3 regions of the Streptomyces achromogenes genome follow, and region 1 is predicted to be linked to each of the others. Evidence: predicted binding sites of a transcription regulator. Region 1 holds the regulator's gene; each other region holds the start of a gene.
What was found. Region 1 encodes HrcA, which represses chaperone genes, less so after heat shock. Its sites were predicted from a motif close to TTNGCACTCNGNNNNNCNGAGTGCNAA; they were not measured.
Positions count from the first base shown of each region.

Region 2: the regulator HrcA is predicted to act here: its motif matches at 2,811-2,837, upstream of groL (chaperonin GroEL).
Region 3: the regulator HrcA is predicted to act here: its motif matches at 1,418-1,444, upstream of groES (co-chaperone GroES).

Region 1 is NZ_JAUSYH010000001.1:3,050,297-3,055,342, reverse strand. It holds gene hemW (radical SAM family heme chaperone HemW) at 1-1,058, shown strand, start outside; gene QF032_RS13785 (DUF3097 domain-containing protein) at 1,107-1,916, opposite strand; gene QF032_RS13780 (MBL fold metallo-hydrolase) at 1,950-2,678, opposite strand; gene hrcA (heat-inducible transcriptional repressor HrcA) at 2,839-3,855, shown strand; gene dnaJ (molecular chaperone DnaJ) at 3,856-4,992, shown strand.
Region 2 is NZ_JAUSYH010000001.1:4,053,838-4,058,883, reverse strand. It holds gene QF032_RS18090 (glucosyl-3-phosphoglycerate synthase) at 1-32, opposite strand, end outside; SAM riboswitch class I at 197-352, shown strand; gene thrC (threonine synthase) at 371-1,669, shown strand; gene QF032_RS18080 (MoaD/ThiS family protein) at 1,666-1,941, shown strand; gene QF032_RS18075 (cold-shock protein) at 2,392-2,598, shown strand; gene groL (chaperonin GroEL) at 3,001-4,623, shown strand; partial or broken gene QF032_RS18065 (hypothetical protein) at 4,788-5,021, opposite strand.
Region 3 is NZ_JAUSYH010000001.1:5,293,015-5,298,060, reverse strand. It holds gene groL (chaperonin GroEL) at 1-853, opposite strand, end outside; gene groES (co-chaperone GroES) at 965-1,273, opposite strand; gene QF032_RS23975 (polysaccharide deacetylase family protein) at 1,661-2,509, opposite strand; gene QF032_RS23970 (polysaccharide deacetylase family protein) at 2,506-3,570, opposite strand; gene QF032_RS23965 (class I SAM-dependent methyltransferase) at 3,793-4,968, shown strand.

The DNA of each region.
Region 1 (5,046 bases):
CCGGCGGAGTCCTCGCCTCCCGCGACAACTACGCGGACACCCTGATCGACGAGATCAGGCTGGCTCGCAAGGTCCTCGGCGACGACCCGCGCGAGGTCCGCACGGTCTTCGTCGGCGGTGGCACGCCGACCCTGCTGGCCGCGTCCGACCTGGTACGGATGCTGGGCGCGGTCCGCGAGGAGTTCGGCCTCGCGGCGGACGCCGAGGTGACGACGGAGGCCAACCCGGAGTCCGTCGACCCCGCCTATCTGACGGCCCTGCGCGAGGGCGGCTTCAACCGGGTCTCGTTCGGCATGCAGAGCGCGCGGCAGCACGTGCTGAAGGTCCTCGACCGCACCCACACGCCCGGCCGGCCCGAGCGGTGTGTGGCGGAGGCGCGGGCGGCGGGCTTCGACCACGTCAACCTGGACCTGATCTACGGCACCCCGGGGGAGTCGGACGACGACTGGCGGGCCTCGCTGGAGGCGGCCCTGGGCGCCGGACCCGACCACGTCAGCGCGTACGCCCTGATCGTCGAGGAGGGCACGCAACTGGCCCGCCGGATCCGCCGCGGCGAGGTCCCGATGACCGACGACGACGTGCACGCCGACCGCTATCTGATCGCGGACGAGGTGCTGTCGGCGGCGGGCTTCGACTGGTACGAGGTCTCCAACTGGGCCACGTCGCGGGCGGCGCGCTGCCTGCACAACGAGCTGTACTGGCGCGGCGCCGACTGGTGGGGCGCCGGGCCGGGCGCGCACTCGCACGTCGGCGGGGTGCGCTGGTGGAACGTCAAGCATCCGGGGGCGTACGCGGCGGCGCTGGCGGCGGGCCGCTCCCCGGGCGCGGGCCGGGAGCTGCTGTCCGACGAGGACCGCCGGGTGGAGCGCATCCTGCTGGAGCTGCGGCTGCGCGAGGGGGCGCCGCTCGACCTGCTCCGGCCGGCCGGGCTCACGGCGTCCCGCCGGGCGCTGGGGGAGGGGCTGCTGGAAGGCGGACCGTACGACGAGGGACGCGCGGTGCTCACGCTGCGCGGCCGTCTGCTGGCGGACGCGGTGGTGCGGGATCTCGTGGACTGATCACCCCGGGGCCCCTGCACGGCACGGCGGAGCCCGTGCGGACGGACGTCAGGCCCCGCCGTCCGTGACGAAGTCGATCAGTTCCTCCACGCGGCCCAGCAACTCCGGCTCCAGGTCCTTGTAGGAGCCGACCCGCTTCAGGATCGCCTGCCACACCGCCCCGGTGTTCTCCGACGGCCAGCCCAGTGCCCGGCACACGCCCGTCTTCCAGTCCTGGCCGTGCGGGACCCGGGGCCACCCCGCGATCCCCAGGGACGCCGGTTTCACGGCCTCCCAGATGTCGATGTACGGGTGGCCGACGACCAGCGCGTGCTCGCTGGTCACCGCCTGCGCGATGCGCCACTCCTTCGTCCCCGGCACCAGGTGGTCCACCAGGACGCCCAGCTTCGCGTCCGGGCCGGGGCCGAACTCGGCGACGATCGACGGCAGGTCGTCGACCCCCTCCAGGTACTCCACGACCACGCCCTCGACGCGCAGGTCGTCGCCCCACACCTTCTCGACCAGCTCGGCGTCGTGCCGGCCCTCGACGTAGATCCGGCCGGCGCGGGCGACCCGCGCGCGGGCACCGGGGACGGCGACCGAACCCGAGGCGGTGCGGGCGGGACGTGCGGGACCCGCGGCGGGTCGCACCAGGGTCACCACCCTGCCCTCCAGGAGGAAACCGCGCGGCTCCAGCGGGAACACCCGGTGCTTGCCGAAGCGGTCCTCCAGGGTCACCGTGCCCGCCTCGCAGCGGATCACCGCGCCGCAGAAACCGGTGCCGGGCTCCTCCACCACCAGGCCGGGCTCCGCCGCGACCTCGGGAACCGGCGTCGGCTTCTTCCAGGGAGGGGTCAGGTCGGCGGAGTACTGGCGCATTCGGATGACGATAGGAGAATCCCCGGAACGGGATTACGGCGACACGCCGAATCGCTCCGCGAGCGCGTCCCGCTGCGCCCGCACGAACGCCGCGTCCGCCACGGCCCCGTGACCGGGCACGTACCGCGCGTCCTCGCCGCCGAGGTCGAGGAGCCGGTCGAGGGCGGCGGGCCAGCGCGACGGCACCGCGTCCGGGCCGGCCTGCGGATCACCGGACTCCTCGACCAGATCGCCGCAGAAGACCGTCTCGGGCTCGCCGGCCTCCGCACCCGGGACGAGGACCACCAGATCGTGGGCGGAGTGCGCGGGGCCCACGTTCGCCAGCAGGACCTGACGGCCCTCGCCCAGGTCGAGCGTCCACTCCCCGGAGACGAAGTGGCGGGGCCGCACGAGCGTGTCCGCGGCCTCCGTCGCCGCCGCCTCGTCCACCCCCTGCCGGACCGCGTCCTCCCGCAGCTCGCCGGCCGTCACGGAGTCGATGCCCACCGCCCCGAACACCTCCGCGCCGGCGAACGCCGCCGCCCCCAGCACATGGTCGAAATGGGGGTGTGTGAGCGCGAGATGAGTCACACGCCCGCCGGCGAGCTCCTCGGCCTGCGCCCGCAGCAGCGCCCCCTCCGCCAGCGTCGATCCGGCGTCGATCACCAGTGCCGCGCCCGCCCCGACGACCAGCCCCACCGTGCAGTCCCAGCCCGGCAGCCGGCACCGGCCCACCCCGGCCGCGACCCGCTCCCATCCCAGCTCTTCCCAAGTCATCGTCATACCGCGACGCTAACCGCAGGCGCCCGTGCCGGGGCCGACCTTGCCCCGGGTGTACCCCACAGCCGTACACTGGCCGGGGAGCGCTGGCACTCGAATGTGAAGAGTGCCAAACGCGAAGGCCCAGGGGACTGGGGGACGAGATTCTGGAGGTGTGCGCGCGATGCTGAGTGAACGCAGGCTCCAGGTGCTGCGCGCCATCGTCCAGGACTACGTCGGCACCGAGGAGCCCGTGGGGTCCAAGGCGCTCACCGAGCGCCACAACCTCGGCGTCTCCCCGGCGACGGTCCGCAACGACATGGCCGCCCTGGAGGACGAGGGGTACATCGCCCAGCCGCACACCAGCGCCGGGCGGATCCCCACCGACAAGGGCTACCGGCTCTTCGTGGACAAACTGGCCGGCGTCAAACCGATGACCGGCCCCGAGCGGCGCGCCATCCAGAACTTCCTGGACGGCGCGGTCGACCTCGACGACGTCGTGGCGCGGACGGTTCGGCTGCTCGCGCAGCTCACCCGGCAGGTCGCCGTGGTGCAGTACCCGTCCCTGACCCGTTCGACCGTGCGGCACGTGGAGCTCCTCTCGCTCGCGCCCGCCCGCCTGATGCTGGTGCTGATCACGGACACCGGGCGGGTCGAGCAGCGGCTGGTGGACTGCCCGGCGCCCTTCGGGGAGTCCTCGCTGGCGGATCTGCGCGCACGGCTCAACAGCCGCGTGGCCGGCCGCCGGTTCTCGGACGTGCCGCGGCTGGTGGAGGACCTGCCGGAGGCCTTCGAGGCCGAGGACCGCGGGACCGTCACGACGGTGCTCTCCACCCTCCTGGAGACGCTCGTCGAGGAGAACGAGGAGCGGCTGATGATCGGCGGAACCGCCAATCTCACCCGCTTCGGACATGACTTTCCCCTCACCATCCGGCCCGTCCTGGAGGCCCTCGAGGAGCAGGTCGTGCTCCTCAAGCTCCTTGGCGAGGCGGGGGATTCGGGCATGACCGTACGCATCGGTCACGAGAACGCCTACGAGGGGCTCAACTCCACTTCGGTGGTGTCGGTCGGCTACGGTTCGGGCGGCGAGGCAGTCGCCAAACTCGGCGTGGTCGGACCGACCCGCATGGATTATCCGGGAACGATGGGAGCGGTACGAGCGGTGGCACGGTACGTCGGACAGATCCTGGCGGAGTCGTAAGTGGCCACGGACTACTACGCCGTCCTCGGCGTGCGCCGCGACGCGTCGCAGGAAGAGATCAAGAAGGCATTCCGGAGGCTCGCGCGCGAGCTGCACCCGGACGTCAACCCGGATCCGAAGACCCAGGAGCGGTTCAAGGAGATCAACGCCGCCTACGAGGTGCTGTCGGACCCGCAGAAGAAGCAGGTCTACGACCTCGGCGGCGACCCGCTGTCCCAGGCGGGCGGCGGTGGCGCAGGCGGCTTCGGGGCGGGTGGCTTCGGCAACTTCTCCGACATCATGGACGCGTTCTTCGGCACGGCGTCGCAGCGCGGGCCGCGCTCGCGCACCCGGCGCGGCCAGGACGCGATGATCCGGCTGGAGATCGACCTCGAGGAGGCGGCCTTCGGCACCACGAAGGACCTCCAGGTCGACACGGCGATCGTCTGCACGACGTGCAGCGGCGAGGGCGCGGCCCCCGGCACCAGCGCCCAGACCTGTGACATGTGCCGCGGCCGCGGCGAGGTGTCGCAGGTGACCCGGTCCTTCCTGGGCCAGGTCATGACGTCGCGGCCGTGTCCGCAGTGCCAGGGCTTCGGCACCGTCGTGCCGACCCCGTGCCCGGAGTGCGCGGGCGACGGGCGCGTGCGCTCGCGCCGCACCCTGACGGTGAAGATCCCGGCCGGCGTCGACAACGGCACCCGGATCCAGCTCGCGGGCGAGGGCGAGGTCGGCCCCGGCGGCGGCCCCGCCGGCGACCTGTACGTGGAGATCCACGAGCTGCCGCACGCCCAGTTCCAGCGGCGCGGCGACGACCTGCACTGCACGGTGACCCTGCCGATGACGGCGGCGTCCCTCGGCACGAAGGTGCCCCTGGAGACGCTGGACGGCCTGGAGGAGGTCGACATCCGGCCCGGCACGCAGTCCGGCCAGTCGATCCCGCTGCACGGCCGGGGCGTCACGCATCTGCGCGGCGGCGGGCGCGGCGACCTCATCGTGCACGTCGAGGTGCAGACGCCGACGAAGCTGGATCCCGAGCAGGAGCGGCTGCTGCGGGAGCTCGCGAAGCTGCGGGGCGAGGAGCGACCCACGGGGCAGTTCCAGCCCGGGCAGCAGGGCCTGTTCTCGCGGCTGAAGGACGCGTTCAACGGGCGGTGACGGGTGAGGGTGCGGCGGGCTGTTTCCGCCCCCGCCGCCCCGTCCCTTCCCGTC
Region 2 (5,046 bases), 1.0 Mb from region 1:
GTGCTCAGCCAGCGCTCGACTTCTTCCAGCACGTCGGCGGCTCCTCTGCGCTCTCTCGGCGAGACGGTCCTGCGTGATCCATCTCGCGGTTCGGACGACTATCTCAACTGTCCTGGCCTTCGGTTACAGTCTTGGACAACGCCGGTGACCATCGCATGTCAGGGTCGTCGACGCCCACAGATCAACAACCGAATACCGCTCATCCAGAGGGGCAGAGGGACACGGCCCGATGAAGCCCCGGCAACCCTCCAGTCGGTTCTCGTAGATCAGTGTTGATCGTTCAGCGAGGCTCCCGGCTCGGGAAGGTGCCAAATCCGTCTCACGGCGAAGTGCGTCGTGAGGAAGATGAGGAGAAAGGGCCTCGCCTCACATGGCTGCGCAGACTGTTGCAAGCACCACGGACTCTACGACCTCCGCTGTCGACCTCGGTCCGGCCACCGCGTTGAGCTGCCGCGAGTGCGGCCACCGCGTCCCCCTCGGTCCGGTCTTCGCGTGCGAGAAGTGTTTCGGCCCGCTCGAGATCGCGTACGACTTCTCCTCCTACGACACGGAGGAGCTGCGGAGGCGTATCGAGGCGGGACCCGCGAACATCTGGCGCTACGCGCCGCTGCTGCCCGTCCCGGCGGACGTGGCCGGCAAGCCGAACATCAACCCCGGCTGGACCAAGCTCGTGCAGGCCGACAACCTCGCCCGCGAGCTGGGCGTCGACGCCGGCAAGCTCTTCGTCAAGGACGACTCCGGCAACCCGACCCACTCCTTCAAGGACCGGGTCGTCGCCCAGGCCATCGAGGCCGCCCGCGCGTTCGGCTTCACCACGCTCTCCTGCTCCTCCACCGGCAACCTGGCCGGCGCCGTGGGCGCCGCCGCGGCCCGCGCCGGCTTCCGCTCGTGCGTGTTCATCCCGCACGACCTGGAGCAGGGCAAGGTCGTCATGGCCGCGATCTACGGCGGCGAGCTCGTCGGCATCGAGGGCAACTACGACGACGTCAACCGCTTCTGCTCCGAGCTCATCGGCGACCCGGCGGGCGAGGGCTGGGGCTTCGTCAACGTCAACCTGCGGCCCTACTACGCCGAGGGCTCGAAGACGCTGGCGTACGAGATCTGCGAGCAGCTCGGCTGGCGGCTGCCCGACCAGCTGGTGGTGCCCATCGCGTCCGGCTCCCAGCTCACGAAGATCGACAAGGGTCTGCAGGAGCTGATCAAGCTCGGGCTGGTCGAGGACAGGCCGTACAAGATCTTCGGTGCGCAGGCGGAGGGGTGCTCCCCGGTGTCCGTCGCCTACAAGGCCGGGCACGACGTGGTCCGTCCCCAGAAGCCGAACACCATCGCCAAGTCGCTGGCCATCGGCAACCCGGCGGACGGCCCGTACGTCCTCGACATCGCGCGGCGGACCGGCGGCGCGGTGGAGGACGTGAACGACGAGCAGGTCGTCGACGCGATCAAGCTGCTGGCGCGCACCGAGGGCATCTTCGCGGAGACGGCCGGCGGCGTGACCGTGGGCGTGACGAAGAAGTTGATCGAGAACGGTCTGCTGGACCCGACGAAGACCACCGTCGTCCTGAACACCGGTGACGGACTGAAGACCCTGGACGCGGTGGCCGGCACCGGACTCACCGCGACCATCCGCCCCAACCTGGACTCTTTCCGAGAGGCTGGCCTCGCATCATGAGCGTCACTGTTCGCATCCCGACCATCCTGCGCACCTACACCGGCGGTCAGGCCGAGGTCTCGGCCGAGGGCGCGACCCTCGGCGAGGTCATCTCCGACCTGGAGAAGAACCACACCGGCATCGCCGCGCGCGTCCTGGACGACCAGGGCAAGCTGCGCCGGTTCGTCAACGTGTACGTGAACGACGACGACGTCCGCTTCGAGCAGGGTCTCGAGACGGCGACTCCGCCCGGCGCCGGGATCTCGATCATTCCCGCCGTCGCCGGTGGCTGACCGCTGGTCAGTACCCGCCGGTAGTAACCGTCGGTAATAGTGATTACCGAGAGTTCATGAAATTGCCCTCTCCGCGATAGAAGCGGAGGGGGCAATTCAGTGTGGTTGAGCGCGATACAGTTGGGGAACCGGGTCCTGATCACCGGCTCCGGAGCCTTTTCTTTTCGCCCGCGCCCGACAAGAAGCAGCCAAAGTGCGTGCTGCTTTTGTGGCTTTTGTGGCTTTTGCAGGGCCCGACTTGCCCTGAATTCAGGCGAATTCTCGCCACATTCCGGATCCCTTGCGTCCAGAATTCTCGTCCGAGTGACCTGTTGCAGAGGGCAGTTGGACAGCTACATTCGGCCTCGGTCGACGCGTTCCGGCGCACGCCCCCAACCAATGGGGGGTGAGGTCTGACCCGGATCCGCGAAGTGCGGGTCTGTGCAAGGGCCAGTAATAGGGGAGTTAGGCATGGCTCAGGGCACCGTCAAGTGGTTCAACGCGGAGAAGGGGTACGGCTTCATCGCGGTCGACGGTGGTGCGGATGTTTTCGTCCACTACAGCGCGATTCAGATGGACGGCTACCGCACCCTGGAGGAGGGTCAGCGAGTCGATTTCGAGATCTCGGCTGGCCAGAAGGGGCCGCAGGCGGACATGGTCCGGCTCGCGACCGGCTGAAGCACGCGCCGACTGACAGCGTCGTTCTTCTGTTTCATCTTCGAAGGGCTCGCGCCTCCCGGGGCGCGAGCCCTTCGGCATGCCCGGGGACTGGGCGGCCCCCCGGGGTGGCCTCCCCGACCTCCGAACACCGACCCCGCCCCCCGATCCCGGCCGGCGGGCGCGCGGCGGGACCGGACGCCCCCTGTTCACCTGCGGATCGTCCCGAGGCGCTTGCACTCGGCAGGGGCGAGTGCTAATCATTGGCGTTAGCACTCTGAAGGTGAGAGTGACAACGAAGGACCGGGTCGGTGAGGCCCGCAGGCCAGGTGGGGCAAGGAACCACCCGGCCGGCGAGCCGTCCGTCGCGGGCGCGGGCGCGGTCCGAAGGAATCACCCCCAGTCCTGGAGGGACCACTTCACATGGCCAAGATCATCGCGTTCGACGAGGAGGCGCGGCGCGGCCTCGAGCGCGGCATGAACCAGCTCGCGGACGCCGTCAAGGTGACGCTCGGCCCCAAGGGCCGCAACGTCGTCCTCGAGAAGAAGTGGGGCGCCCCCACGATCACCAACGATGGTGTCTCCATCGCCAAGGAGATCGAGCTCGAGGACCCGTACGAGAAGATCGGCGCCGAGCTGGTCAAGGAAGTCGCGAAGAAGACGGACGACGTCGCCGGTGACGGCACGACCACCGCGACCGTCCTCGCCCAGGCCCTCGTCAAGGAAGGCCTGCGCAACGTAGCCGCCGGCGCCAACCCGATGGCTCTCAAGCGCGGCATCGAGAAGGCCGTCGAGGCCGTCTCCGGCGCCCTGCTCGAGCAGGCGAAGGATGTCGAGACCAAGGAGCAGATCGCCTCCACGGCCTCCATCTCCGCCGCCGACACCCAGATCGGCGAGCTCATCGCCGAGGCGATGGACAAGGTCGGCAAGGAAGGCGTCATCACGGTCGAGGAGTCGCAGACCTTCGGTCTGGAGCTCGAGCTCACCGAGGGCATGCGCTTCGACAAGGGTTACATCTCGGCGTACTTCGCCACCGACATGGAGCGTATGGAGGCCGTCCTCGACGACCCGTACATCCTGATCGCGAACTCCAAGATCGCCAACGTCAAGGACCTGCTCCCGCTCCTCGAGAAGGTCATGCAGGGCGGCAAGCCGCTGCTGATCATCGCCGAGGACGTCGAGGGCGAGGCCCTGTCGACCCTGGTCGTCAACAAGATCCGCGGCACCTTCAAGTCCGTCGCGGTCAAGGCCCCGGGCTTCGGCGACCGCCGCAAGGCGATGCTGAACGACATCGCCATCCTCACCGGCGGCGAGGTCATCTCCGAGGAGGTCGGTCTCAAGCTCGAGAACACGACCCTCGACCTGCTCGGCAAGGCCCGCAAGGTCGTCATCACCAAGGACGAGACGACCATCGTCGACGGTGCCGGCGACTCGGACCAGGTCGCGGGCCGGGTCAACCAGATCCGCGCCGAGATCGAGAACAGCGACTCGGACTACGACCGCGAGAAGCTGCAGGAGCGCCTGGCGAAGCTCGCCGGCGGTGTCGCGGTCATCAAGGCCGGCGCCGCCACCGAGGTGGAGCTCAAGGAGCGCAAGCACCGCATCGAGGACGCCGTCCGCAACGCGAAGGCCGCCGTCGAGGAGGGCATCGTCGCCGGTGGTGGCGTGGCGCTCATCCAGGCCTCCGCCGTCTTCGAGAAGCTGGAGCTCGAGGGTGACGAGGCGACCGGCGCCAACGCCGTGCGCATCGCGCTCGAGGCCCCGCTCAAGCAGATCGCCGTCAACGGTGGTCTCGAGGGTGGCGTCGTCGTGGAGAAGGTCCGCAACCTCCAGGTCGGCCACGGCCTGAACGCCGCGACCGGCGAGTACGTCGACATGATCGCCGAGGGCATCATCGACCCGGCGAAGGTGACGCGCTCCGCCCTGCAGAACGCCGCCTCCATCGCCGCGCTGTTCCTCACCACCGAGGCCGTCATCGCCGACAAGCCGGAGAAGGCCGCCGCGCCCGCCGGCGGCGGCATGCCGGGCGGTGACATGGACTTCTGATCGACCGGTTCCGGTTGATCGACTGTCCTTCGATCCGAGGGCGGTACCCCCAGCTACGGCTGGGGGTACCGCCCTCGGGCGTTTCAGCGGGCGTACCTCTTGAGGGGCTCGGTGTCGAGGGTGACGCTCACGGGCGGTGGAAGCTCGAGGGTCGCGCCCGACGTCGCCCACCAGCCGTCGTCACGCGCGGTACGGGTGAACCACGTTCGGGTGATCCAGCGGAATTCGCCCGAGGCCGTCTCCAGCCGTTCCCGGCCCCGCCTCAGATGCCCGGCCTGCTGGATGCGGTTGAGGGCGGTTCGGAGCGCGCACTGTCCGTACGGGAGCTGCTTGGCCAGCGTCCTCACGGAGATGCCGGTGCCGTCGGGGAGCCGGTCGACGTACGCGGCGATGGCCGCCCAATCCAAGCAAAGAGGGCTCGGA
Region 3 (5,046 bases), 2.2 Mb from region 1:
GGCGGTCACCGAAGCCCGGGGCCTTGACGGCGACCGCGTTGAAGGTGCCGCGGATCTTGTTGACGACGAGGGTGGAGAGCGCCTCGCCCTCGAGGTCCTCGGCGATGATCAGCAGCGGCTTGGAGGAGTTGGTCTGGATGACCTTCTCGAGCAGCGGCAGCAGGTCGGCGATCGAGGAGATCTTGCCCTGGTTGATGAGGATGTAGGGGTCCTCGAGGACGGCCTCCATGCGCTCCTGGTCCGTCACGAAGTACGGCGACAGGTAGCCCTTGTCGAAGGCCATGCCCTCGGTGAAGTCCAGCTCCAGACCGAAGGTGTTGGACTCCTCGACGGTGATGACGCCGTCCTTGCCGACCTTGTCCATCGCCTCGGCGATGAGCTCGCCGACCTGCGTGTCCTGCGCGGACAGCGCGGCGACGGCGGCGATGTCCGCCTTGTCGTCGATCGGGCGGGCGGTCGCGAGGAGCTCCTCGGACACGGCCTTGACGGCGGCGTCGATGCCCTTCTTCAGGGCGGCCGGGGACGCGCCCGCGGCGACGTTCTTCAGGCCCTCGCGCACCAGCGCCTGGGCGAGCACGGTGGCGGTGGTCGTACCGTCGCCCGCGATGTCGTTGGTCTTGGTCGCCACCTCCTTCACCAGCTGCGCGCCGAGGTTCTCGTACGGGTCCTCGAGCTCGACCTCGCGGGCGATCGTGACACCGTCGTTGGTGATGGTGGGGGCGCCGAACTTCTTGTCGATGACGACGTTGCGGCCCTTGGGGCCGATCGTCACCTTGACCGTGTCGGCAAGCTTGTTGACGCCGCGCTCGAGGGCGCGACGGGCGTCCTCGTCGAACTTCAGGATCTTCGCCATGGGAGCGGTTCAGCCCTCTCGGAAAAAGTGGGAGAAACGAACTGCGCCCCCGGCACCCGGCTTCACAAACACGCGGGGCCAGGAGCGCAGTTCACTGCAAAACTGGGTGAATTACTTCTCGATGATCGCGAGCACGTCGCGAGCCGAGAGGACGAGGAACTCCTCGCCGTTGTACTTCACCTCGGTGCCGCCGTACTTGCTGTACAGGACGACGTCGCCGACCTTGACGTCGAGCGGCAGGCGCTCGCCGTTCTCGAAGCGACCCGGGCCCACCGCGAGGACAGCGCCCTCCTGGGGCTTCTCCTTCGCGGTGTCCGGGATGACCAGGCCAGAGGCGGTGGTCTGCTCGGCGTCGAGCGGCTGGACCACAATGCGGTCCTCGAGCGGCTTGATGGCAACCTTGGAGCTGGTGGTCGTCACGATCCGACCTCCCCCTTCGGAGATCTCACGGGGCTAACTGTCTGAGGTGGCGACCAGGTGGATCCGTCGTCGCGGGTGCCGGACCTGCCCGTCGCGTTTGGCACTCTCCGGTGGGGAGTGCCAGACCCGAGACTATGACCGCGATTAGCACTCGGTCAAGCGGAGTGCCAATGCCCGCGGCGCGTCGGCCCACTTTTCGCTCACGTGAGCGTCCTCGTTGCCCGGTGTTCGTGTGGGCCCGCACCGGGGGCCGCTGCCCCCGGGCCCCCGCTTCGGCCCTGGACAGGCCTCGTCCTCAATCGCCGGACGGGCTGATTTTCCCGACCCCTCGTACTCGCCGACGCATGCCTGCCCGACTCGGGTCGCCCCCGGCGCTGTGCAGGAGGCCTAGACGTAGTCCTCCAGGCGGGCCACCGTCAGGTGCTCCTGCTGGATCTGGCGCAGGAGCCGCGTCGTCCGGTCCCGCAGGTCCGGGGCCGTCGTCTCGTCCGGGGCCACGGCGATGACGTCGCCGGGGTGGAGGCGGTGGGGGCCGTGGGCGTAGGTGAGGGCGGTGGGGCCCATCGAGGCGCGCCAGAGGACGACGGCCGCGATACCGCAGTCGGCGGCGGCGCGCCGGGTGGTGGCGTCGTAGGCGCCGTAGGGCGGGCGGAGGAGGCGGGGGCGCAGGCCGAAACGGGCGCGCAGCTTGTCCTGCTGGCCGCAGATCTCGGCGCGCTGGCCGGCATAGGGCAGGCCGCGCAGGGCCGGGTGGTCCAGGGTGTGGTTCTGGATGCCGGCCCCGACCGACTGCAGCCGGGCCAGCCGGCCGTAGCCGGGACCGATCACGCTGTCGGTGAGGAACATGCTGACCGGCAGACGCAGTTCGCGGACCATGTCGACGAATCGGGGATCGCGTTCGGCGCCGTCGTCGTAGGTGAGGAAGACGACCCTGTCGGCGGTCGGGACATGGTCCACGACCGGCGGGAGGGCCGTTCCGGGGCTGCCGGCCAGGGAGCGGGCCGGGTGGGCCGGGGCGGGGGCCAGGGGGGCCGTCAGACCCCAGCGGCGGTAGGCGGGCTGTCCGGCGGCCGGGCCGGCCGGGTGGACCCGGGCCGCGGCCTTCCTGCCCAGCCGTTCGATCGGGTCGACGGACTGGGCGCAGCCGCTCAGGGTCGTCAGGACGAGCGCGGCCAGCGCGGCGAGGAGGACGGCCGGGACGGCCGCCGGTCCCGCGCCCTTTCGTCGCGCCTTCACAGGTAGTCCTCCAGACGGGCCACCGCGTAGCCCTTCGCGGTGACCTTGTCCAGGAACCGGCGGACCAGGTCGGGCATCGTGCCCTTCCACTCGCCCCGGCCCCGGAAGTGGCTCAGGACGATGTCGCCGGGGTGCAGGTCCCGGTCCCCCTCGCGGTACTCCCAGTGGTCGACGAAGACCTCCTCGTCCCAGAGCGGGGCGTAGCGCACGCCGCAGCTCTTCGCGGCGCGCAGGGTGTCCTGGTCGTAGTTGCCGAAGGGCGGCCGGAAGAGGGCGGGGCGGGTGCCGTATCGCTTGCGGATCACCTCCTGCATCCCGCAGATCTCGTGTTTCTGACGGGCGTAGGAGAGGGCCGGGAGGTAGGGGTGGTGGAGCGTGTGGTTGTTCAGGGCCGCCCCCCGGTCCTGCATCTCCTTGAAGTACCCGTAGTCGTCCTTGATCAGGTAGTCGCTGAGGAAGGCGGTGTACGGGATCTTCAGCTCGCTCATCATGCGCAGGAACGCCGGGTCCTTCTCGGCGCCGTCGTCGATCGTGAGGAAGACGACCCTGTCCTCGGTGGGGACCCTGGTGAAGACCGGCGGGAGACCGAGCTCCTCGTGGTCGTCGACCTCGAAGCCCTTGCGGGTGGTGATCTCCGGTTTGCGCGCGGGCGGCGCCGGGGGCGTCAGCGGGACCTTCCTCAGACCCCAGTGTCCGGCCGCGGCGACCCGGGCCTGGTGGGCGGCGCGGAGCCGGGCGGCGTAGCCGTACAGGGCGCGGGCGGGCGCGGCCACCGGCGGCGGCACCTTCTTCGGCTGCTGCCCGGGCGCGGGACGGGTCGTACGGCCGTCGCCCCCTCCCGCGCAGCCCGACGCGACGGCGGCCAGGGCGAGCACGGCGACGAGGCCTCTGAATCTCCCGGCGCGGGTCCCGACGCTGCCGATTCCGGCGCTGAGGATCCCGGCACTGCGGGTTCCGGCGCTGCGGGTTCCGGCGCTGCGGGTTCCCTGGCGGCTGCGGATCCCCGCCCGGGGCTGGGCTCCCGTAAGGCGCCGGGACTCCGCACGGGGTCGGGTTCGCATGCCGGGGCGGGCTCCCGTACGGCGGCGAACTTCCGCGCCGGGGTGGGATTCCGCGCCGGGGTGGGATTCCGTGCGGGGGCGGCGGGCCGGCCCGTCGAGGCCGTTCATGTCATTTTGTACGACAGGTCCCATGGCGCCGGATCTTCGCAGTCGCCCTCGGCGAACCCGGTCCGACACCGCCGCCCGAGGCGCGCTGTCCACCGACTGGCCCACAATGACCCGGTGAACGACCTCGCCCCCCTGCGCACTCCCGAGGGCCGCGCCCTCCTCGACGCGGTGCGCGGCACCGCGCCCGCCGACGAACTCGCCGTCGCCACCCGGCTCCGCCGTGAACATCCCGCCGACCTGGTCTCCGCGGCCCTCGGGCAGGCCCGGCTGCGGCAGCGGGCGGCGGTGAAGTTCGGGGCGCGGGACGCGGAGCGGATGTTCTTCACGCCGAACGGGGTGGAGCAGTCGACGCGGGCGAGCGTCGCCGGCCACCGGGCCGAGCGGATGAAGGCGCTCGGCGTGACCTCCGTCGCCGACCTGTGCTGCGGGATCGGCGGAGACGCGATCGCCCTCGCCCGCGCCGGCATCCGGGTGCTGGCGGTGGACCGGGACCCGGCGGCGGCCGAGGCGGCGCGGGCGAACGCCGAGGCGCTCGGGCTGAGCGAGCTGATCGAGGTACGGGAGGCGGACGTCACCGAGGTGGACACCGGCGGCTACGACGCCGTCTTCGTGGATCCGGCGCGCCGGGGCGGACGCGGCCGCATCTTCGATCCCGAGGCGTACTCGCCTCCCCTGTCGTGGGCGGTCGCGGCCGCCCTCGCCGCCCCGCGCGCCGCTCTCAAGATCGCGCCCGGGGTGCCGCACGAGGCGATCCCGGCCGAGGCCGAGGCCGAGTGGATCTCGGACGGCGGGGACGTGAAGGAGGCCGTGCTGTGGTTCGGGACCGCCGAGCCGGGAGCCGTCCGGGCGACTCTGCTGCCGGGGCCGCGCACCCTGCTCGGGGCCGGCCTGCCCGACCCGGACGTGCGGCCGGTCGGGCGGTATCTGTACGAACCCGACGGCGCCGTCATCCGGGCCCATCTGGTCGCCGACGTGGCCCGGGAGCTCGACGGCGGGCTCGTCGACGAGACGATCGCCTACGTCACGGCCGACGAACTGCGCCCCACGCCGTACGCCACCGCCTACGAGATCACCGATCAACTCCCCTTCGGCGTCAAGAAGTTGAAGGCGTTGCTGCGGGAGCGGGAGGTGGGCGTGCTGACCGTGAAGAAGCGGGGGTCTGCGGTGGAGCCGGAGGAGCTGCGCAAGAAGGTGCTTCCCAAGCCGCAGGGCTCCGCGGCGGTGACGGTGTTCCTCACACGGGTGGCGGGCGCTCCGACCATGCTGATCGGGAGGCCCGCCACCGCCTGACAACGGTCGGGCCGCCCGTCGGGACGTCCGCCGAACCGCCCGTCGGGACGTCTGTCGTCGGGGCGGCCCGCGCGGCCG